Regions from separate parts of the Telluria sp. PB2R4 genome, predicted to be linked through region 3. Evidence: predicted binding sites of a transcription regulator. Region 3 holds the regulator's gene; each other region holds the start of a gene.
The links. The regulator sigma-54, encoded in region 3, starts transcription at its own class of promoters, with help from an activator protein. The targets are predictions, from matches to a motif close to TGGCANGNAANCTGCTTT.
Positions count from the first base shown of each region.

Region 1: prpB (methylisocitrate lyase) is a predicted target of sigma-54. The motif match lies at 3,592-3,609, and genes of this name have one in related genera.
Region 2: AC56LU_RS07905 (PEP-CTERM sorting domain-containing protein) is a predicted target of sigma-54. The motif match lies at 2,108-2,125, and genes of this name have one in related genera.
Region 4: AC56LU_RS13760 (PEP-CTERM sorting domain-containing protein) is a predicted target of sigma-54. The motif match lies at 2,167-2,184, and genes of this name have one in related genera.

Region 1 covers NZ_JCASIC010000014.1:24,638-30,324, reverse strand. Annotated here, with positions in the region: gene acnD (Fe/S-dependent 2-methylisocitrate dehydratase AcnD) at 1-1,455, opposite strand, end outside; gene prpC (bifunctional 2-methylcitrate synthase/citrate synthase) at 1,467-2,627, opposite strand; gene prpB (methylisocitrate lyase) at 2,659-3,549, opposite strand; gene AC56LU_RS20210 (cation acetate symporter) at 3,750-5,411, opposite strand; gene AC56LU_RS20205 (DUF485 domain-containing protein) at 5,408-5,687, opposite strand, start outside.
Region 2 covers NZ_JCASIC010000003.1:393,013-398,699, forward strand. Annotated here, with positions in the region: gene AC56LU_RS07890 (HPr-rel-A system PqqD family peptide chaperone) at 1-36, shown strand, start outside; gene AC56LU_RS07895 (HprK-related kinase A) at 30-941, shown strand; gene AC56LU_RS07900 (nucleotidyltransferase domain-containing protein) at 938-2,023, shown strand; gene AC56LU_RS07905 (PEP-CTERM sorting domain-containing protein) at 2,292-3,152, shown strand; gene AC56LU_RS07910 (nitroreductase family protein) at 3,278-4,354, shown strand; gene AC56LU_RS07915 (ThiF family adenylyltransferase) at 4,359-5,219, opposite strand; gene AC56LU_RS07920 (N-acyl amino acid synthase FeeM domain-containing protein) at 5,277-5,687, opposite strand, start outside.
Region 3 covers NZ_JCASIC010000003.1:16,631-22,317, forward strand. Annotated here, with positions in the region: gene hprK (HPr(Ser) kinase/phosphatase) at 1-18, shown strand, start outside; gene rapZ (RNase adapter RapZ) at 57-935, shown strand; gene AC56LU_RS06200 (enoyl-CoA hydratase/isomerase family protein) at 1,086-2,171, opposite strand; gene hpf (ribosome hibernation-promoting factor, HPF/YfiA family) at 2,312-2,665, opposite strand; gene AC56LU_RS06210 (RNA polymerase factor sigma-54) at 2,724-4,202, opposite strand; gene lptB (LPS export ABC transporter ATP-binding protein) at 4,202-4,984, opposite strand; gene lptA (lipopolysaccharide transport periplasmic protein LptA) at 4,981-5,538, opposite strand; gene lptC (LPS export ABC transporter periplasmic protein LptC) at 5,572-5,687, opposite strand, start outside.
Region 4 covers NZ_JCASIC010000007.1:177,844-183,530, forward strand. Annotated here, with positions in the region: gene AC56LU_RS13750 (oxygenase MpaB family protein) at 1-141, opposite strand, end outside; gene AC56LU_RS13755 (dihydrolipoyl dehydrogenase) at 207-1,646, shown strand; gene AC56LU_RS13760 (PEP-CTERM sorting domain-containing protein) at 1,666-2,127, opposite strand; gene AC56LU_RS13765 (SRPBCC family protein) at 2,334-2,819, opposite strand; gene modB (molybdate ABC transporter permease subunit) at 2,888-3,595, opposite strand; gene modA (molybdate ABC transporter substrate-binding protein) at 3,588-4,352, opposite strand; gene AC56LU_RS13780 (UvrD-helicase domain-containing protein) at 4,419-5,687, shown strand, end outside.

The DNA.
Region 1 (5,687 bases), on a different contig from region 3:
GACCGGGTCGAGCGCGCCGCTCATGCCGTTGCAGGTGGTGCAGGCAAAGGCCACCACGCCGAAGCCGAGCTTCTCCAGCTCGGGCATCAGGCCGGCTTCTTCCAGGTACAGGGCCACGGCTTTCGAGCCGGGCGCGAGCGAGCTTTTCACCCAGGGCTTGCGCAACAGGCCCGCGCGGTTGGCGTTACGCGCGATCAGGCCGGCCGCGATCATGTTGCGCGGGTTATTGGTGTTGGTGCAGCTGGTGATCGCCGCGATGATCACGGCGCCGTCCGGCATCAGGCCCGGCTCATTTTCGACCACGCCCGAAATGCCGCGCGCGGCCAGCTCGGAGGTCGGCACGCGCTTGTGCGGATTCGACGGTCCGGCAATGTTGCGCACCACGGTCGACAGGTCGAAGGACAAGGTGCGCTCGTACTGCGCGGTCGCCAGGCTGTCGGCCCACAGGCCGGCCTGCTTGGCATAGCATTCCACCAGCTGCACGGTCTCTTCTTCGCGGCCGGTCAGGCGCAGGTACTTGATGGTCTGCTCGTCGATGTAGAACATCGCGGCGGTGGCGCCGAATTCCGGGGCCATGTTCGAGATGGTGGCGCGGTCGCCCAGGGTCAGGCTGGACGCGCCTTGGCCGTAGAACTCGAGATAGGCGGAGACCACTTTCGACTTGCGCAGGAACTCGGTCAGCGCCAGCACGATGTCGGTGGCGGTGATGCCCGGCTGTGCCTTGCCGGTGAGCTCGACGCCGATGATGTCCGGCAGGCGCATCCATGAGGCGCGGCCCAGCATGACGCTCTCGGCTTCCAGGCCGCCCACGCCGATCGCGATCACGCCCAGCGCGTCGACCATCGGGGTGTGCGAGTCGGTGCCGACCAGGGTGTCCGGGTAGGCCACGCCCTGTTCCGACTGGATGACCGGCGACATGCGCTCCAGGTTGATCTGGTGCAGGATGCCGTTCCCCGGCGGGATCACGTCGACGTTCTGGAAGGCCTTCTTGGTCCACTCGATGAAGTGGAAACGGTCTTCGTTGCGGCGGTCCTCGATGGCGCGGTTCTTCGCAAAAGCGTCCGGATCGAAGCCGCCGCATTCGACGGCCAGTGAGTGGTCGACCACCAGTTGGGTCGGGACCACCGGGTTGACCATGGCGGGGTCGCCGCCTTGGCTTGCGATGGCGTCGCGCAGGCCGGCCAGGTCGACCAGCGCGGTCTGGCCCAGGATGTCGTGGCAGACCACGCGCGCCGGGAACCACGGGAAGTCGAGGTCGCGCTTGCGTTCGATGATCTGCTTGAGCGCATCGGTCATGCCGGCCGGGTCGCAGCGGCGCACCAGGTTTTCGGCCAGCACGCGCGAGGTATAGGGCAGCGTGTCATAGGCGCCGGGCTGGATGGCGTCGACCGCGGCGCGCGTGTCGAAGTAATCCAGGCCGGTGCCGGGAAGGGGTTTGCGGTGATTGGTATTCATGATTGCCTGATTTACTTGCGATCCGCGATCGGCACGAACTGCAGGTCTTCCGGACCCACGTAGTTCGCGCTCGGGCGGATGATCTTGTTGTCGATGCGCTGCTCGATGACGTGCGCGGCCCAACCGGAGGTGCGCGAGATGACGAACAGCGGCGTGAACATGGCGGTCGGCACGCCCATCATGTGGTACGAGACGGCCGAGAACCAGTCCAGGTTCGGGAACATCTTCTTGACTTCCCACATCACCGATTCGAGGCGCTCGGCGATGTCGAACATCTTCATCGAACCGCCCTCGGCGGACAGCGAGCGCGCCACTTCCTTGATCACCACGTTGCGCGGGTCGCTGATGGTGTACACCGGGTGGCCGAAGCCGATCACGACTTCCTTGTTCGCCACGCGGTTGCGGATGTCCGCCTCGGCTTCGTCGGCGTTCTCGTAGCGCTTCTGGATCTCCAGCGCCACTTCGTTGGCGCCGCCGTGCTTCGGACCGCGCAGCGCGCCGATGGCCCCGGTGATGGCCGAGTGGATGTCGGAGCCGGTACCGGCGATCACGCGGGAGGTGAAGGTGGAAGCGTTGAACTCGTGTTCCGCATACAGGATCAGCGAGGTGTGCATCGCGCGCACCCAGGAGTCGCGCGGCTTTTCGCCGTGCAGCAAGTGCAGGAAGTGGCCGCCGATCGAATCGTCGTCGGTTTCCACGTCGATGCGCTTGCCGGAATGGCTGAAGTGGTACCAGTACAGCAGCATCGAACCGAAGGATGCCATCAGGCGGTCGGCGATGTCGCGCGCACCCGGGACGTTGTGGTCGTCCTTCTCGGGCAGCGTGCAGCCGAGCACCGACACGCCGGTGCGCATCACGTCCATCGGGTGGGCGCCGGCCGGCAGCGCTTCCAGCGCGCTCTTGACTGCCTGCGGCAGGCCGCGCAGCGATTTCAGCTTGGCCTTGTAGCCCTTCAGTTCTGCCTGGGTAGGCAGCTTGCCGTGCACCAGCAGGTAGGCGATTTCCTCGAATTCGCAGGTGGTGGCGACGTCCAGGATGTCGTAGCCGCGGTAGTGGAGGTCGTTACCGGTCTTGCCGACCGAGCACAGTGCGGTATTGCCGGCGGCGACGCCGGACAGGGCCACCGATTTCTTCGGCTTGAACGTTGGGGTATCGTTGTTCTGGGTGCTCATGCGTGAATCTCCTGAATCTCTATCTCGTCGATTATTTGGATTTTTTCTGGGCGAACAGCGCGTCGAGTTTCTGCTCGTAGCTGTGGTAGTCGATGCGGTCGTACAGTTCGGCGCGGGTCTGCATCGTGTCGATCACATTCTGCTGGGTGCCGTCGCGGCGGATCGCGTTGTAGACGTTCTCGGCCGCCTTGTTCATGGCGCGGAAGGCCGACAGTGGGTACAGGGCGAGGCCCACATTGGCGCTGCGCAGTTCGTCCAGGGTGAACAGCGGGGTCGCGCCGAATTCGGTGATGTTGGCCAGCACCGGCACCTTGACGGCATCGGCGAACTGTTTATACATCTCCAGGCTGGTGATCGCCTCGGGGAAGATCATGTCGGCGCCGGCTTCCACGCAGGCAACAGCGCGCTCGATGGCGGCGTCCAGGCCCTCCACGGCCAGCGCATCGGTACGCGCCATGATCACGAAATTCTCATCGGTGCGCGCGTCGGCGGCGGCCTTGACGCGGTCCACCATCTCGTCCTTGCCGACGATTTCCTTGCCCGGACGGTGGCCGCAGCGCTTGGCGCCGACCTGGTCTTCGATATGGCAGGCGGCGGCGCCGGCCTTGATCAGCGAGCGCACGGTACGCGCGACATTGAAGGCCGAGGCGCCGAAGCCGGTGTCGATGTCGACCAGCAGCGGCAAATCGCACACGTCGGTGATGCGGCGCACGTCGATCAGCACGTCTTCCAGGCCGGAGATGCCGAGGTCCGGCAGGCCCAGCGAACCGGCGGCGACGCCGCCGCCCGACAGGTAGATCGCACGGTAGCCGGCGCGCTTGGCCAGCAGCGCATGGTTGGCGTTGATGGCGCCGATGACCTGCAGCGGGGATTCTTCCTGGACTGCCTTGCGGAACGCGGCGCCGGCGGAGTGGTGGCTCATGCTTAACCTTTCGGGATGACGTTGATTGGATACGCCCCTATTAATGCAAGTGGCGTGCCAGTTGCGCATCACTTTGAAATCAAGGACTTGCGATCGCTCCATCGTTCAAATGTTCCATAAAAATGAAACATGAAACTCATTTGAAACATTGTGGCAAAAAAAACCCCGCCGCAGCGGGGTTCGATCCAGGACGCGGGTCCTTAGTGGCCGGAGGCTCCCGACGCGCCGATGCCCGTCTCCGAACGCATTTCCTGCGCTTCGAAACCGGCCTTGTCGATCGCGGCGCGCGGGCTCTTGTCGGTCACCGAGAAGAACCAGATGCCGAAGAAGCCCACTGCCATCGAGAAGATCGCCGGCGAGGTGTAGGGGAAGATCGGCGCGGCATTGCCCAGCACGTCCACCCACACCGATTTCGACACCAGGGTGAGCACGACCGCGGTCGCCAGGCCGAGGAAGCCGCCGACGGTGGCGCCACGCGTCGTGCACTGACTCCACAACACCGACATGAACAGCACCGGGAAGTTGGCCGACGCGGCGATCGCAAAGGCCAGCGACACCATGAAGGCGACGTTCTGCTTCTCAAAGGCGATCCCGAGCAGCACGGCGATGATGCCGAGCGCAATGGTGGTGATCTTCGAGACCTTCAGCTCGCTTGCGCTGTCTGCCTTGCCCGCCCTGAACACGGTGGCGTACAGGTCGTGCGACACCGCCGATGCGCCCGACAGGGTCAGGCCGGCCACCACCGCCAGGATGGTCGCGAAGGCCACCGCCGAGATGAAGCCGAGGAAGATGTCGCCGCCCACGGCCTGGGCCAGGTGCACCGCCGCCATGTTGTTGCCGCCCAGGAGCTTGCCGGCCGCGTCCTTGAACGCCGGATTGGTCCCGACCAGCACGATCGCGCCGAAGCCGATGATGAAGGTGAGGATGTAGAAGTAGCCGATCCAGGTGGTGGCCCACAGCACCGACTTGCGCGCTTCTTTCGCACTTGGCACGGTGAAGAAGCGCATCAGGATATGCGGCAGGCCGGCGGTGCCGAACATCAGCGCCATGCCGAAGGAGATCGCCGAGATCGGGTCTTTCAAAAAGCTGCCCGGGCCCATGATGGAGTCGCCCTTGGCGTGGACTTCGGTGGCGGTGGCGAACAGTTTTTCAGGGCTGAAGTTGTATTGCGCCAGCACCGCGAACGCCATGTACGACGCGCCCGACAGCAGCAGCACCGCCTTGATGATCTGCACCCAGGTGGTGGCGGTCATGCCGCCGAACAGCACGTAGACCATCATCAGCACGCCCACGATCACCACCGCGATCCAGTATTCCAGGCCGAACAGCAGCTTGATCAGCTGGCCGGCGCCGACCATCTGCGCGATCAGGTAGAAGGCGACCACGACCAGGGTGCCGGAGGCCGCGAACACGCGGATGGGTTTCTGGTGGAAGCGGTAGGCGGCGACGTCGGCGAAGGTGTAGCGGCCCAGGTTGCGCAGGCGCTCGGCCATCAGGAAGGTGATGACCGGCCAGCCGACCAGGAAGCCGATCGCGTAGATCAGGCCGTCGAAACCGTCGAGGAACACGGCGGCCGAAATGCCGAGGAAGGAGGCGGCCGACATGAAGTCACCGGCAATCGCCAGGCCGTTCTGGAAGCCGGTGATGCCGCCGCCCGCGGTATAGAAATCGGAGGCCGAGCGGGTCTTGGCGGCGGCCCACTTGGTGATGAACAGGGTCAGCACCACGAAGATCGCGAACATGCTGATCGCGGTCCAGTTGGTGGGCTGCTGGGTGGCCTGGCCGAGGTCGGGTGCGGCCATGGCGGCGGCGCTGACGCTGATCAAGGCCAGCGCGAGGGAGGAACGGTTCGGGAAGCTCATGCGCCCACCCTGGCCTTGATCGCTTCGGTCAGCGCGTCGTACTCGCTGTTGGCGCGGCGCACGTAGATGGCGGTGATCACCACCGTGAACACGATGACGAACAGGCCCAGCGGAATGCCCCAGGTCATGACGCCGCTGCCTATGCGGCTGCCCATGAACTCCTTGTTGAATGCGCACAGCAGCGTGAAGCCGTAGTACACGATCATCATGCTCCAGGTGAGGATCCAGCCGAAGCGCGAACGCGCCCTGGTCAGCTTGCGATAGTCGGGGTCGGCT
Region 2 (5,687 bases), 380 kb from region 3:
GAACGCCTGATGCTGGTCGAGCGCTGCCCGTGCTGACCCTCGCATCGCTCAACCCGCGGGAACTGCGCCGGCGCTTGTCCGGCCCCGGCTTGGATATCCGCACCGGCCCTTTCGTGGTGCGCCTGCATACCCGCATTGCCGCGGTGGTCGACAACCTGGCTCTCCTGTATCCCGATTACCCGCTCGACGACAGCGGCTTTGCCGACTTCCACATCAGCGTGGCGCGCGCGCGCGGGCTGCGCCGCTGGATCCGCCCGCAAGTCGAATTCCTGGTCGATGGCGAATCGATGTTCAGCCCGTTGCCGCTGGCGCAGGCCTTCCCGATTTTCGAATGGGGACTGAACTGGTGCGTGTCAAGCCAGGCCCACGACCACCTGGTGCTGCACGCGGCCGTGGTCGAACGCGGCGGCATGGCGGCGATCCTGCCGGCCCCGCCCGGGTCAGGCAAGAGCACCCTGTGCGCCGCCCTGGTCAACAATGGCTGGCGGCTGCTGTCGGATGAACTGGCGCTGGTGCGCCTGTCGGACGGCATGCTGGTCCCGGTGCCGCGGCCGGTCAGCCTAAAGAATGCGTCGATCGACATCGTCCGCACTTACATACCGGCCGCCGTTCTGAGCCAGCCGGTGCACGCCACCAGCAAGGGCAGCGTCGCCCACCTGCGGGCGCCGTCAGGCAGTGTCGCGCGCGCCGCCGAGCTGGCGCGTCCGGCCTGGGTCATTTTCCCCAGGTTCGAGGCCGGCGCCGACGTCGACCTGGAAGCGGTGTATGGCGCCGATACCTTTATGCGGCTGGCCGAGAATGCGTTCAACTACCCGGTGCTCGGCGCCGCCGGTTTCGATGCGCTGGCCGGCCTGGTCAACGGCTGTTCCGCCTACAGCTTCAGCTATAGCCGGCTGGACGACGCCCTGGCCACCTTCGACAACCTCGCCGCGGGCGCATGATGACCGACCTTCCTTTGCTGCTGCAAGCCTGGCGCGATCCTGAGCGGGCCTGCGGCTTTGGCCTGGCCGACTGGGACAAGCTGCTGCGCCAGGCCGGACGGGTCAAGCTGCTCCCCGCGCTAGCCGGGCTGTTCGAAGCGCGCGGACTGCTCGATCGGCTGCCGCCACAAGTGCGCGCGCATTTCGTCCGCTGGAAGGCGGTCGGCCTGCGCCACCGCCAGGGCACCGGCTACGAAGTCCTGCTGATCCAGGCGGCGCTGCGCGAACTGGGCCTGCCGCTGGTCCTGCTCAAGGGCGCGGCCTATGCGGTGGCCGGGTTGCCGCCGGCGCCGGGCCGGCTGTTTAACGACATCGACATCCTGGTGCCGAAAGCCATGCTGGGCAAGACGGAAGCCGCGCTGATGCTGCACGGATGGACTACGACCCATCAGGACGCCTACGACCAGCGCTACTACCGCACCTGGATGCACGAACTGCCGCCGATGGAAAACGTCAAGCGCGGCACCCGCATCGATGTCCACCATGCCATCCTCCCCGAGACTGCGCCAGTGCGCCCGGACCCGCGGCTGCTGCTGGCCGGCGCCGTTCCGGTCGAGGGAAAGGACGGAATACAGGTGCTGGCCCCTGCCGATATGGTGCTTCATAGCGCCGTCCACCTGTTCTATGGCGAGTTCGAGTATGGCCTGCGCGACCTGGTCGACCTGCATCGGCTGCTGTCCCACTTCGGCCGCGATCCGGCGTTCTGGCCGCAGTTGATGGCGCGCGCGCGTGCCCTTGAACTGGGTCCGACGCTGTATTACACCTTGCGCCATGCCTCGCGCCTGCTGGGCACGCCGGTTCCTCCCGCGATACTCGCAGACAGTGCCGCCGATGCGCCCTCGTCATTGATGGCCCCGATGATGGACGCCCTGTTCCTGCGCGCGATCGAGCCGGACCATCCGAGCTGCCGCCGCGCTGGCAGCGGTCTGGCGCGGTTTTTACTCTATGTGCGCAGCAACTGGTTGCGCATGCCTCCGCTGCTGCTCGCACAGCATTTGCTTCATAAAGCAATTTTTCCACCCAAGCAATCGAATGATGCTTGACGCATGTCGGAAAAGCTTACAGTTCCGCTTTCCGAATTTTTGACGACTCCCATAAGTTATTGATTTAAAACGATGTATGAGAGCTGGCCTGGAAAATGCTTAGCATATACCGTCAGACCGGAATCGCAATATCTAGCTGAGCCGCTCGGAGCAAGGGCAACACTGAAAATCAGCGTTGGCACGGTCCGAAGCCTGAAGCAAGAGTCGTAAAAAAGCGCGAAACCATCATCGAAACATTGAGCAGTTAAACACTTAGGAGATATTTAAAATGAAATCGATCAAGAAAACGCTGCTGGCCGCCGCGCTGGCCATCAGCAGCCTGCCAGCCTTCGCAATTACCGTTGGTGGCATCAACGTCGGCACCGCTGGCTCGCCACACTTCGAAGCTGCAGAAGTGTACGAGAACTTTATCGGTACCTACACCACCAGCCCGGGCGCCACCAACGTCGGCACCGGCTTCACGCCTGGCTTTGGCCCGGGCGCAGAACTGGCCGGCTATGGCCGCGTCAATTCGATCAACGGCAACCTGAACTACTGCGCCGGCGGCCCAGCCACCTGCGAGCTGACCTTCCGCTTCTACGGCTTTACCGCCAAACCGGGCGGCACGCCGAACGACATCGACTTCAACGGCGGCTTTGTTGATTTCTATGTCGGCACCGGTGCCGACGTTGACTTCAATCCGTTCCAAGCCACCGAAGCGCAGATGCTTGCACAATCAACTAATGGCACCCTGTGGCTGCGTTTGTCCGGCGCCAACTTCCTTGACCTGACTTCGGGCCGTACCGGCACCCTGCAGGCCAACGGTACCAACTTCGGCACGGGTACTGCCGACGGCGGTAAGGGAATTGGCCAACTGGACATCGTTTCCGGTCTGGCTGATGTTGTCGCTGCGCTGAACACCAACTCGGTGACCAACAACCTGGGTTGCACCCTTGGCGTCAACTGCTCCGACTTCGACCTGACCACCTCGTTCAGCATCGTTGGCGCCTCGGGCGAGTTGCCTCTCGCTGGCGTTGCCAGCGTCGCTGGCCGCGTCGCTGCGGTACCAGAGCCTGCATCGCTGTCGCTGATGGCACTGGGCCTTCTGGGTCTGGGTGCTGCAAGCCGTCGTCGTCAAACCAAGAAGTAATTCCTGCCGCGCGATAACGCGCAGCACTTTAAGCCCGTCCTTCGCGACGGGCTTTTTCTTTTTGAACGCGGCCCATACACTGCCTTTTGCGCTCACAGTCCGCGCGAAGCATGGTAGGGTTCTGGATGGAAATTAGCCAAACAATATCGACACCGATGACATCGACATTTATCACGCACGTGGCCGAGACTGGCGCACTGGCCCCTTCGGCCGACAATTGCCAGACCTGGCGGATGACATGGAACGGCCAGGTGCTTGAACTGGCTTACGAACAGCGCCACGCCGAAACGAATGTGTTTTCGGCAGAGAGCCACGCGACCCTGATGGGCATCGGCGCGGTGGCCGAGAACGTCCAGGCGGCGCTCGCCGCCAACGGCGTGGATGCACAGTGGCGCTGGAATAATGCAGGACAGCCGTATGGGTCGATCGAGATTTCCTCCACGCCTGCAGGATTTACGATACCCGACGGCCCGGCGAGGCGCCATACCAATCGCCTCGCTTATCGCAGCACGGCGCTGCCCGCCGCCCTTGCCGATCAGATGCTGCAGCAGGGCGAAGGCGCCAGCCGGGTGACGCTGCTGACGGCAAAGCAGCCCAAGGCTGAGCTGATTCGTGCTGTGCGAACCAGCTCGGAAGCACGCTTTTGCGACCGTGCGCTGCACGCGTGGCTGTTCGGCAGCCTGCGCCACACGCCGGCGGAGGTAGCCACAGGCGATGGCCTGGACATGAACACGCTGGGTCTGCCGCCAGGCGGCAAGGCAATGATGGGCTTCATGTCCGACTGGAGCCGGTTGTCGGCGCTGAACCGGCTGGGCGCCTACAAGCTGCTGGCGCGTTCGGAAGTGGGGCTCATTTCGGCCGCTCCCGCGTTGCTGTGCATTTCAGGTCCCGGCGACCGCCGCGGCGTCATCGATGCCGGGCGCCTGCTGGCGAGGGTGTGGAGCGAATTGAACCTGGCCGGGCTGGCGGCGCAACCGTATTATGTGGTCACCGACCAGATCAATCGCCTGCATTCAGGAAACTTGGCCGAGGGTTTCGACGCGAAAATCACCGGCGTCGAACAGGAAGTGCAGCGCCTGCTTGGTCTTGGCCAGAGTGAGATGCTGCACATGATACTGCGTGTCGGCTATCCGAAGGCGACACCGGTGCGTTCGCGCCGGCTGCCGTTGGCGACGGTGTTTACCGACACCACCAGCGCCTGAACCGCTACTTGGTCAGCTGGCGCTTTCCAATAGCAATGGCGAGGCGCTGCACCGGGTGGCGGTTGCCGCCCGGGCGCCAGGTACGGGTCAGCTTGTACCGGTAGGCATCGAATTGCGAGCCGTGCGGGGCTGCGCGCACCTTGCCGCGCTTTAACAGGATCTTCAGGGCCTCAGTGGCAGCGATGCCGGCGCACAGCTGGCACGCCATGATCGTCGACGGCCCGCGCCGCTCGGCGAAACTCACCGTCGACGGCACGACTAGGTAGCCGCGATGCAGACCGGCCGGGGCCAGCCCGACCACGAAGCGGATCGCCTTGTCGATCTCCGGCAGGTCGCCCCACTGGAAATACTCCTCGAACGTCATCTTCCCTGGCATGAAGTTGAGCAGCGCTGCGCCCATGCCCAGCGGCGCGACGGTAGTCGCTGGAATGCCAAGGGCCGCGCAGCGCGCAAAGGTCTGTTGGCGTATGTCGAACGCAAAGAAATCGAGTCCGTCAATGTAGAGGTCGACACCTTCGAGGAATTCGTCCAGGTTGCCCCCATTGATACCCTCGGGGAATATCTTGATGTCGAGGCCAGGGTTGATATCGCGCGCCATCCGCGCCATCACCTCCACTTTGGCCACCCCGACCGTTGTCATACTTGCACCGACCTGCCGGTTAAAGTTGGCGATGTCGAATTTATCAAAGTCGGCGATGTTGAACGCCCCAATGCCCAGCCGCGCCAAGGTCAGCAGGTGAACGCCCCCTACACCGCCGCCACCAGCGATGGCGACACGTTTCGTGCGCAGGACTGCCTGCTCTTCTCGCGTGAGCCAGCCGATATTACGGGAGAACGCTGTATCGTACGGGAAGAAATCGCTCATAGGGAAGCCGCCAGCTACGCGCTGGAAAGAATAAATGTGGGAACTTGCATCGCCGGGTTATATTTCGGCGTGTTCGTCAATCCTGAGTAACCGGTTACGGATACCGATCTCCTCGCGTGGCGAGAAAAAATACGGGTAGAAAGAGCGTTCCGTGGGGCTCTCGCTGCGGGTTCCGCCGTATTTGATGATTTGCTCGCTTGCGTAGTCCAGGCTGACCCGAAGTAGATAGGCAGGGGCGTCCACGCGCGGATTGATTTTCATCTCACCTTCGCGTTGGAACCCGAGCATGCGCTCGTAGAAACGGCGGTGGCGCGGATTGACCTCAATCACGATATCAGTGCAATGGTAAATGTCGCGGGCGTAAATCACGGCAAGGTGAAACAGATTGCCCAGCGATTCCTTGGAACTGCCGGTGGGGTCGAATGCCAGCTTGGTAAATTCACATAACTTGGCACCGCGTTCACGGTG
Region 3 (5,687 bases):
GCGATGAGCGGCGACTGAGGTACGATCACTTCGCCATTTGGGGTATCATCGCCCCTATGCACATCGTTCTTATTACCGGTATTTCGGGCTCGGGCAAGTCGGTTGCCCTCAACGTTCTGGAAGACGCAGGCTACTACTGCGTCGACAACCTGCCGCCGGCCCTGCTGCCGGCCCTGGTCTACGCGGTCAGCGAAAAAGGCACGGAGAAAATCGCGGTCGCGGTCGATGCGCGCAGCGCGGAGTCGCTGGTGGAACTGCCGGTGAGCGTGCGCCACCTGAAGGAAGAAGGCCACAACGTCAAGGTGATGTTCCTGACCTCGAGCACGCATTCGCTGGTGGCGCGCTTTTCCGAAACCCGCCGCAGCCACCCGCTGTCGCACGAGCTGCGCCCGGGCGAGAACCCGGCCTCGCGCCGCACCCTGATCGAATGCATCGCCGAAGAGCGCGAACGCCTGTCGGCGATCGAGAACCTCGGCCACGTGATCGACACCTCGGAACTCTCGGCCAACAAGCTGCGCGCCTGGGTCAAGGAACTGGCCGACATCGAGCAGGCGCCGCTGACCCTGTTCTTCGAATCCTTCGCGTTCAAGGTCGGCGTGCCGCTGGACGCCGACTTCGTGTTCGACGTGCGCGCGATTCCGAACCCGTATTACGACCTGGCGCTGCGCCCGCTCACCGGCAAGGACGGCCCGGTGATCGCCTTCCTCGACGCCCAGCCGAGCGCCGTGGAGATGCTGGAAGATATCCGCGCTTTCGTCGCGAAGTGGCTGCCCTCGTTCAAGACGGATAACCGTTCCTACCTGACGGTGGCGGTAGGCTGCACCGGCGGGCAGCACCGCTCGGTGTACATGGCGGAGCGGCTGGGGGCGTATTTCGGGCAGACCGAACGGGTGATCGTTCGGCATCGGGAGCAGCCGAAGCACGCGGCTGTCTGATACGGCGTGCGCCGTCGATCATCGTAGGGTGGGCGGGTCTCCCGCCCGCGCGTTCAACTAACATTTGATCTGCCGGCTCGGCTGATCCACCGTTAACTATCACCGCGTGGGCGGGGGAGCCGCCCACCCTACGGAAAACCGGTATCAGTATCAGGTCAGATGCCGCAGCGGGTGCGCATGCTCCGGCCACACCGGCTCGAAGAACCGCGCCACCATCTCCGGCTTCACCTCGTCGAGCGTCGCCGGATTCCACTTCGGCGTATTGTCCTTGTCGATCACCAGCGCCCGCACGCCTTCCAGCACTTCGCCGTGCTCGAAATTGCGGCGCACCAGGTTGCGCTCCATGCGCAGGCAGTCCGCCACATCCAGCGCCGCGCCGCGTTGCAGGAGTTCGCGCGTTACGCACATCATCAGGGGCGAACGCTGGCGCATTGCCTTCAACGCCTTTTGCGCGAACGGGTTCTCGTCGCGCCCGAGCGAGGCCATGATCGCGCCCACCGTAGCGGCGCCGAAGTGCGCATCGATCACGGCGCGCTGCGCCTGCAGCTCACTCGGTCCGATGCGAGCGGCAAACTGCGCGGCGTAGTTCCGTATCGCCGCCGGCAACTGCGCGCCGGCCGTCGATTCCACCAGCGCCATCAATCCGCCCAGCTGGTCGCCCGGCACGAACACGTCGGCCAGCCCCACGTAGAGCGCATCGGTCGCGCCGATCGTCAGGCCGGTCAGGCCCAGGTATTGTCCCAGCTGGCCCGGCGCGTGCGACAGGAAGTGGCTGCCGCCGACGTCCGGGAACAAGCCAATGTTCACCTCGGGCATCGCCATTTTCGTGCGTTCGGTGACGATGCGCAGGCCGCAGCCAGGGCCGCCCTGGGCGATACCCATGCCGCCGCCCATCACCACGCCGTCCATCACCGCGATGTAGGGCTTCGGATAAAAGTGGATCAGGTGGTTCAGTGCGTATTCTTCGGTGAAGAAGTCTTCCAGCAGCGCGCTGCCGCCCATCGGGCTGGCCTGGCCTACCTCGTGGAAAAAGCGGATGTCGCCGCCCGCGCACAGGGCCTTCTCGCTGCTGCTGGTGATGACCACCGCGTCGATGCCCGCGTCATCCTTCCACTGCAACAGGGTCGCGGTGAGCGCGCGCACCATGTCGAGCGAGAGAGAATTCAGGGCTTTCGGCCGGTCGAGCGTGATGACGCCGGTGCGATTGGCAACGCGGGTCAGGACGGTATCGGTCATGACGGTCTTCTATGATCGAAAAGACATGCATTCTACAGAACATTTGTACAAATACGGAAGCCGGGAAAAGTAACAAGCGTGTACAAAAGCAAAAAGGGCGTCCCCTCAGACGCCCTTGCTTGATGTGCGGCTACCCGTCGTTACGCGGCAGCGGCTTCTCCGATGTCCGGAAGGCGCTTGTGCGCCACGTGGTTATGGTCTTGTAGCATGGATTTGTGCTTTAGAACCTGTCTGTCCAGCCTGTCCATCAGGGTATCAATCGCCGCATACAGATCCTGCGCGGCACTGGCCACGTGCAGAATCTTGCCGGATACCTGTAGGTTGATCTCCGCTTTCTGTCTTTTTTCTTTTTCGGTGAGGTTGTCGATCGCAAGGAACACGTGGGTATCGATGACGTGGTCGAAATGACGGGTGATGCGCTCGAGCTTATTCTGAACGTATTCACGGATGGCGGGGGTAACTTCGAGATGGTGGCCGCTGATTGTGAGGTTCATACACACTCCTTAGGGAAGGTGCCCTGCCCGCGCCACAAGGTGAGAGTGGGCAGTGGCTTTACAGGGATTTGCGGAGGCTGACGGGCGGAATCTTGAGCGCTTCGCGGTATTTTGCAACCGTGCGGCGCGCAATGACCATACCTTGTTCCCCGAGCATCTCCGCGATCTTGCTGTCGGATAGAGGGTTCCTAGGGTCTTCTGCTCCTGTCAATTGCGCAATGAGTGCGCGGATCGCCGTCGAGGAGGCTTCTCCCCCCGCTTCGGTGGCGACGTGACTTCCGAAGAAGTATTTCAGCTCAAACATGCCGTGCGGGGTCAGCATGTATTTCTGAGTGGTTACACGCGAGATTGTGCTCTCGTGTAGGCCTAGTGTATCAGCTATCTCGCGTAAGACAAGAGGGCGCATGGCAACCGCGCCGTGGCTGAAAAAGTTGCGCTGGCGCTCCACAATTGCCTCGGCAACACGCAGGATCGTATCGAAACGCTGGCGCATGTTCTTGATGAGCCACTTGGCTTCCTGCAGCTGCGCGCCCATCTGGCTTTCGCTCTTGCCCTGCTTGAGCAGGTTGGCGTACAGCGAGTTCACACGCAGTTTCGGCATCACGTCCGGGTTCAGGGTGACGGCCCAGCCGCTCTTGGCGCGCCGGACGATCACGTCCGGCACCACGTAGTCGGACACGCCCGAGCCGAAGGCCGCGCCGGGATGCGGATTGCACTGGCGGACCACGGCCTGCACTTCGCGCAGGTCTTCGTCGTCGCAGTCGAGCGCCTTCTTCAGCTTGGTGTATTCGCGCTGGGCGAACCAGGCCAGGTAGCCTTCGACGATCTTCAGGGCCAGGCGCCGCGTCACCATCGGCACGCCCGGCATGCGGCGGATCTGCAGCGCCAGGCATTCGGCCGCGCTGCGCGCACCCACGCCCACCGGGTCCAGGCTCTGCACCAGCGCCAGCGCGCAGCGCAGTTCGTCCATCTCGATCTCGAGTTCTTCCGGCAGCCGCGCATGGATGTCGTCGAGCGGCTCTTCGAGGTAGCCGTTGTCGTCGAGCGCATCGATCACCAGCTCGGCCAGCACGCGGTCGCGCACGCTGCAGCCGGTCAGGCGGATCTGCTCGGCCAGGTGCTCGCGCAGCGTGACGCTGTCGGCTTCGAGCTGCGGGCGTCCGTCCTCGTCGTCGCCGCTGCGCGCGCCGCCGCCTTCGCCGCCCCAGTCGGTATCGCCCTCGCCACGTTCGCCGTGGTCGCCGCCGTCATCCCCGCCCTCCGCCTCCGCCTTGGGGCCGTCCGCGCCCTCCGGTGCCGGCGCCGCGGCCGGCGCGTCGCCATTCGGCGGCGCCGCATTGATGGCGCCGTCGGCCAGCAGCCGCACCGAGCGGTCGAGCGGATCGTCGAGACGTTCGAGCAGCGGGTTGTCGTGCAGGATCTGCTCGATCTCCTGGTGCAGTTCGAGCGTGGACAGCTGCAGCAGGCGGATCGACTGCTGCAGCTGCGGCGTGAGCGCCAGGTGCTGCGAGGTGCGGAGCTGCAGTGACTGTTTCATTACATCCTGAAGTGTTCGCCGAGGTAGACGCGCCGCACGGATTCGTTGGCGATGATGTCGTCGGGCCGTCCCGAGGCCAGCACCGCGCCCTGGTTGATGATGTAGGCGCGGTCGCAGATCCCGAGCGTCTCGCGCACGTTGTGGTCGGTGATCAGGACCCCGATGTTGCGCTCCTTCAGGAAGCGCACGATGCGCTGGATCTCGATGACGGCGATCGGATCGACGCCCGCGAACGGTTCGTCCAGCAGCACGAAGCGCGGGTTGGTCGCGAGCGCGCGCGCGATCTCGACGCGGCGCCGTTCGCCGCCCGACAGCGACAGCGCCGGGTTCTCGCGCAGCTTCTCGATCTGCAGTTCCGCCAGCAGGGTGTCGAGGCGTTCGTTGATCTGGTCCTTGGTGAGCGCCTTGCCGTCCACCCGCTGCAGCTCGAGCACGGCGCGGATGTTCTCTTCCACCGTCAGCTTGCGGAACACCGAGGCTTCCTGAGGCAGGTACGAGAGGCCCAGTACCGCGCGGCGGTGGATCGGCAGGCTTGAAATGTCGGTGCCGTTGATGTCGATGGTGCCGGCGTCCGAGGGCACCAGGCCGACGATCATGTAGAACGAGGTGGTCTTGCCGGCGCCGTTGGGGCCGAGCAGGCCGACCACTTCGCCGCATTCCACCTGCAGCGACACGTCGCGCACCACCAGGCGCTTGCCGTAGCTCTTCTGCAGGCCCTTGACGATCAGGGTGCTGCAGCCTTCGCGCGCGGTGGCGAAGGCGCCGTTCATGGCTGCCGTCATTGCTTGGCGCCCTCTGCTGGCGCCGTGGTCCGGCGCGGCGCGATGATCAGGGTGCCGCGGCCGCCGCCCACCTTGCTGGCGCCGCTGGCGTCGTTGCGCACCTGCGCGACTTCGCGCCGGTTGTCGTAGGAGATGAACGGGCCCTTGATCTCGTTGGTCATGCGCCCGCCCTCCAGCTCGCGCACCTCGGCGGCGGTGAACAGCTTCACCAGCTCGGCGCGCTCGTCATACTCGATGCGCTGGGCCTGGCCCTCGACCCACAGGTCGGGACCGCCGTCGCGCTTCTGGCGGAAGGTGGCGGTCTTGCCGTTGTTGGCGGTGAGGGTCACGCTCATGAAGCCTTCCGGCGTTTCCTTCAACAGGGCGCGGTCGGATTTCAGCACCAGCGTGCCGCGCGTGAGCACGACGTTGCCGGTCAGGACGCGGGTCTGGGTGACCTCGTCCACGTCGAGCGAGTCGAATTGGACCACGGCCTGCTTGAGCGAATCGGCACGCTCCGCCGAGGCGCCGAAGGCGGCCAGGCTGAGGAATACGGCTGCGATAATTTTTTTCATGTTGCTTGTCCTGGGTTGGCTTGTTGCTGCCGCTTATTGGGGACGCTGGCGTGGCGGATAAACGATCTGGCCGCGGCTGGCGAGATGCAGCTTCTGGGTCGCGTTGTTGGCGACCATGCCGGTGCCGGTCACGGTCGCGGAACCGAGCC
Region 4 (5,687 bases), on a different contig from region 3:
GACGAACAGCGCAACCGGATTGGCGAACACCCGCCAGGCGACGCCGTCGTGCGGGGCCAGGGCCGGTTCGCCTGCAGGCTGGCTGAAGTCGAAGGCCATGCCGGGCGGCGGGCGCATCAGTTCCTTGATCGTGTCCAGCATACACGCCCCCGCTCAAAATCGCGTATCGTTTCGTCATGATATGCGGAGAAGGCAGGGAGAAGACGATGAATAAACTGGACGTGGACGTTGCCATCATCGGTACCGGCACCGCCGGCATGACGGCCTACCGGGCGGCCAAGGCGCAGGGCGCCCGCACCGTGGTCATCGAGGGCGGCCACTACGGCACCACCTGCGCACGGGTCGGCTGCATGCCGAGCAAGCTCCTGATCGCGGCTGCGGAAAGCGCGCATGCGATGCAGCACAGCGCACCCTTCGGCGTGCATGCGGGCGAGGTGCGCATCGACGGCCGCGCCGTGATGGCGCGCGTGCGCAGCGAGCGCGACCGCTTCGTGGGCTTCGTGCTGGAAAGCGTCGAGTCCTTCGATGAGGAAGACCGGCTGCGCGGCCACGCGCGCTTTACGGATCCCCACACGCTGCTGGTGGATGAGCACACCGAGATCACCGCGGGACGCGTCGTGATCGCTACCGGCTCCACGCCCCTGCGCCTGCCGGCGCTGGAGAACGTCGGCCCCGGCATCATTACCAGCGACGACGTGTTCTACTGGGACGACCTGCCGAAGTCGGTGGCCGTGATCGGCACCGGCGTGATCGGCCTGGAGCTGGGCCAGGCCCTGCATCGCCTGGGGGTGCGGGTGAAGTTCTATGCGCGCGGCGGCAGCATTGCCCACATCACCGATCCCGAAGTGCTGCGCACTGCGGGCCGCGTACTCAATGAAGAACTCGACATCCAGTTCCAGTCGAAGGTCGTGGGTGCGGTGCAGGAAGGCGACGAGGTCGCCCTGACCGTCAGCGATGCCCTCGGCAAGGAAAACACGGAGCGCTTCCAGTTCGTGCTGATGGCAGCCGGCCGCACGCCCAATGTCCACGATATCGGGCTGGAACACAGCGGCCTCGCTCGCGGTGCGGACGGGATACCGGTGTTCGACACCCGCACCATGCAGTGCGGGAACAGCCACATCTTCATCGCCGGCGACGCCAACAACGAGCGCCCGCTGCTGCACGATGCGGCCGACCACGGCAAGATCGCCGGCGACAACGCGGGACGCTACCCGGACGTGCGCCCCGGCCTGCGCCGTACGCCGATCGCGGTGGCCTTCACCGAGCCGAACATCGCCACGCTGGGCGCCGGCTACCGCCAGTTGTGCGAAGGCGGCAAGCGCAAGTTCGCGGTGGGTTCGGTATCGTTCGCGAACCAGGGCCGCAGCCGGGTGATGTTGCAGAACAAGGGGATGCTGCGGGTGTATGCGGAATTCGGCTCGCGCCGCTTCCTGGGCGCCGAGATGATCGCGCCGCGCGGCGAACACCTGGCGCATACCCTGTCCTGGGCTTGCCAGATGCGCATGACGGTGGACCAGATGCTGGAGATGCCTTTCTACCACCCGGTGATCGAGGAGGGCGTGCGCACCGCCCTGCGCGACCTGGCGCAGTGCCTGGCCACGGGGCAGAGCGAGATCGACCCGGCCGATACCGAGCCGGGGACCTAGCCCTCGGTATGCCCGGTATTTACTTCTTGCGGCGGCGGGCGGCGCTCAGGGCCAGCAAGCCGAGCCCGGCCAGCGCGATAGAAGCAGGCTCCGGCACGTCGCCAGCCTTGACCGGGCGCATGACCAGGTTGGTGACGTTGGAAGGAATGACCGCCAGACTACCATCGTAGAACGACAGATAAGCAATATTTTGCTGACCCCAGCCGGGAGCGTCGGCAATCCAGCTGTTGTTCAGGATGTTGTAGCTGCCAAAACCTGACAGCACGCTGAGGTCGAAGTGGTAGTTGACGACCGGGATATCGAAGGTGAGCGCGCTGAGCTCATCCATGCTCAGGAGACCGTCGGCATTGCTGTCGATGCCGGTGAATTGGCCCGAGGCTTCTGCCTGCTCGTTGATCGTCATAGAGTACTCGATGACGGTCGCATTGGCGCTTGCCGCCATCACACTCAGCACCAGTGCCGAAAGAACCGTTTTGAACATGTTATTCCCTGAGTCAGAATTGGTTTAGGTGCTTGAGCTAAAGCAATTATTGAACCAAGGAAAAATATCACTATCGATTCAAGGACTTAGTCCGGCATCAAATATTTATGCTGAGCTGGTGTAAAGTTTCTCGACATCAAAAACAAATGCTTGTTGGCAATCGGCCATCTTTCAGAGATGCCCTTGCCCTGATCGAGCCTGTGTGTTCAGTTCAGGTAGCTGGCGTCCAGCTTGCCCTGGCCGGCCATCTGGCGCAGGATGCGCACCGTGTCGATGTCGGCTTCCTGGTAGGCCGAGCGCTTGAAGTCGTCGTACATGGCGTTGGCCGGGTCGGTGTGCTCGCCCTGGCCGTCGTCGTAGCAGAAGCGCACCATCAGCATGGCGCTGGTGGGTGCCTCGATCTTCATGCTCAGGCTGGAAGCGGCGATCTCGCCCTGGGCCGGCACCTCGTAGCGCACTTCCTTCAGCGGCGTGAAGTACACGACATCGTCGATCACCAGGTCGCCGTAGCGCAGGCGGCGCGCGACGCTGCCGCTGCTGCGCTCACCGAGCGTGCATTCGTCCAGGTGAGGCACGAACAGGGTCGGGGATTCGGCGCGCAGCACCAGCCCGCGCCACAGCTGTTCGATCGAGATGGTATCGATCAGCGGGTTCATGGGGTCGTTGATTTCGATGAGATGTTCAAATTTCATGGTGCAGTGTCCCAAAAAGCGTAGGCGCGATGGTACCCGATTGCGCGGCAAGCCGCCGCGCCCCAGGCTCAGTTATTCCCCAGGAACAGGGCATGCTGCTTGCGCTGGAAAAAGGCGATCGCCACCAGGATCGCGAACGAGATCGCCAGCAGCACCAGCGCATAGGCATGCGCCGCCGCATAGTTGAGCTTCTGGGCCTCGTCGTAGAGCGCGATCGAGGCCACCCGGGTCTGCCCCGGGATGTTCCCGCCCAACATCAGCACGACGCCGAACTCGCCCATCGTATGGGCGAAGCTGAGCGACAGGCCGGTGAGGATGCCGTTGCGCGACAGCGGCAGCACGATCGAGAAGAAGGCCTGGCGCCGGGTCAGGCCCAGCGCCAGCGCCGACTGCACCAGGTCGCGGCTGACGTTGCGGAAGGCCGACTGGATCGGCTGCACCGCGAACGGCAGGCTGTAGACCACCGAGCCGGCCACCAGCCCGGCAAACGAAAAGGGCAGCGGATGGCCGAACACCGACAGCCAGGCCGCCCCCAGCGGCCGGGTCGGCGACATCAGCATCAGGAGGTAGAAGCCGATTACCGTCGGCGGCAGCACGATCGGCAGGCTGACCAGGGTTTCGATGAACAGGATGCCGCGCATGCGGCTGGTGTTGAGCCAGTTGGCGAGCGGGATGGCGATCGCGATCAGCACCAGCGAGGTGACGAGCGACAGCCGCAGTGTCAGCGCCAGCGCGTCCCACAAGGCGGGGGAAAAGGCGAGTCCTGCCTCAATCATGCGCGGCCGGCAGGGCGAAACCGTTGCGCTCGAGGATGGCGCGCGCGCCAGGGGAACCGAGGAAGCGCATGAAGCGCGCCGCCAGCGGCTGGCTGCCGCCCGCGCGGGTAACGATGGCGCCCTGTTCGATCGGCGCCACGCCGGTGTCGCTGATGAGGTGGTAGCGTCCCACGCCCGCCATTTTTGGGGCGCGCACCGTGGCCAGCGACACGATGCCCAGCTGCGCATTGCCGGTCTGGACGAACTGGGCCGCCTGGGCGATGTTCTCGCCGATGACGAGCTTGGGCGCTACCTTCTCCCACAGCTTGTCGCGCTCCAGCGCGGCCTTGGCGGCACGGCCATAGGGCGCGGTGTCGGGGTTGCCGATGGCGATGCGCGCCACGCGCGGGTCGCGCAGCAGCGGCAAGCCCTGGCTGACGTCAAAGCGCGGATCGGTCGTCCACAGCACGATACGGCCGATGGCATAGGGGCGCAGGCTGGCGCCGTCGGCCGCGCCCAGCCTGGCGAGCTGGGTCGGATACAGCATGTCGGCCGACAGGAACACGTGGAAGGGCGCGCCGTTGCGGATCTGGGCAAAGAAGTTGCCCGACGCGCCGGTGGAAATCTTCAGCTCGGCATTCGGCACCTCCTTGCGGAAGGCCGCCGCCAGGTCATCGATGCAATACGCCAGGTCGCTGGCCGCAGCCACCAGCAAAGGCGCGGCCTGGAGCGGCGCCGCGAGCAGTGTTGCAAACAAGATGACAAGCAATCTTTTCATGGATTCATTTTAGCGCGTTGGCTGACTCAGCCTTACAATACCCGGCCATTCTGCAGGATTCTTCCCATGTCCAACGCACCAAAATTCGGCCTCAACGGGCCGCAGAGCGAAGCCGTGCTCTATCTCGACGGCCCATGCCTGGTGCTGGCCGGCGCCGGCTCGGGCAAGACACGCGTCATTACGCAGAAGATCGCCTACATGATCGAGCACTGCGGCTACGATCCGCGCACGATCGCGGCGCTCACCTTCACCAACAAGGCGGCGCTCGAGATGCAGGAGCGGATCGCCAAGCTGCTCAAGCAGCCCAAGCAGGCCAAGCAGCTGACCGTCTCCACCTTCCACTCGCTGGGCGTCAAGATCCTGCGCCAGGAAGCGGCCGGCGTCGGCCTGAAGGACAAGTTTTCGATCATGGACAGCGACGACTGCTATACCGTCGTCTCCGACCTGGCGCTGACCACCGATAAACAGGAAATCCGCCGCATCCAGAACGCCATCTCGCTCTGGAAGAACGGCCTCGTGGATCCGGAAGACGCGATCCGCGCGGCGAAGGACGAAGACGAAGCCATGTCGGCGCGCGTCTACCGCAGCTACCTGGCCACGCTGCAGGCTTACCAGGCGGTGGACTTCGACGACCTGATCCGCCTGCCGGTGGAGCTGTTCCGCAACAACGAATCGATCCGCGACCGCTGGCAGCGCCGCCTGCGCTATTTGCTGATGGACGAATACCAGGACACCAACACCTGCCAGTACGAATTGGTGAAACTGCTGGTGACCGGCATCGGCAAGAAGCCGATGTTCACGGCGGTGGGCGACGACGACCAGGCGATCTATGCCTGGCGCGGCGCGTCCGTCGAAAACCTGAAAACCCTGCAGACCGACTTCCCCGACCTGCGCGTCATCAAGCTGGAACAGAACTACCGCTCGACCACCCGCATCCTGCAGGCGGCCAACGCGGTCATCGGCAACAACCCGAAGCTGTTCGAGAAGTCGCTGTGGTCCGAGCACGGCCTGGGCGAGCCGATCGAGGTGCTGGGCATGCAGAGCGACGAACAGGAAGCCGAACAGATCGCCATCATGATTTCGGCCGACCACTTCCAGCGCAAGAACAAGTGGACCGACTACGCCATCCTGTACCGCGGCAACCACCAGTCGCGCGTGATCGAGCAGGCGCTGCGCAAGGAACGTATTCCGTACACGATGTCGGGCGGCCAGAGCTTTTTTGACAAGGCCGAGATCAAGGACATCATCGCCTACCTGCGCCTGATCGCGAACCAGGACGACGACCCGGCCTTCATCCGCGCCGTCACCACCCCCAAGCGCGGCGTCGGCATGGCC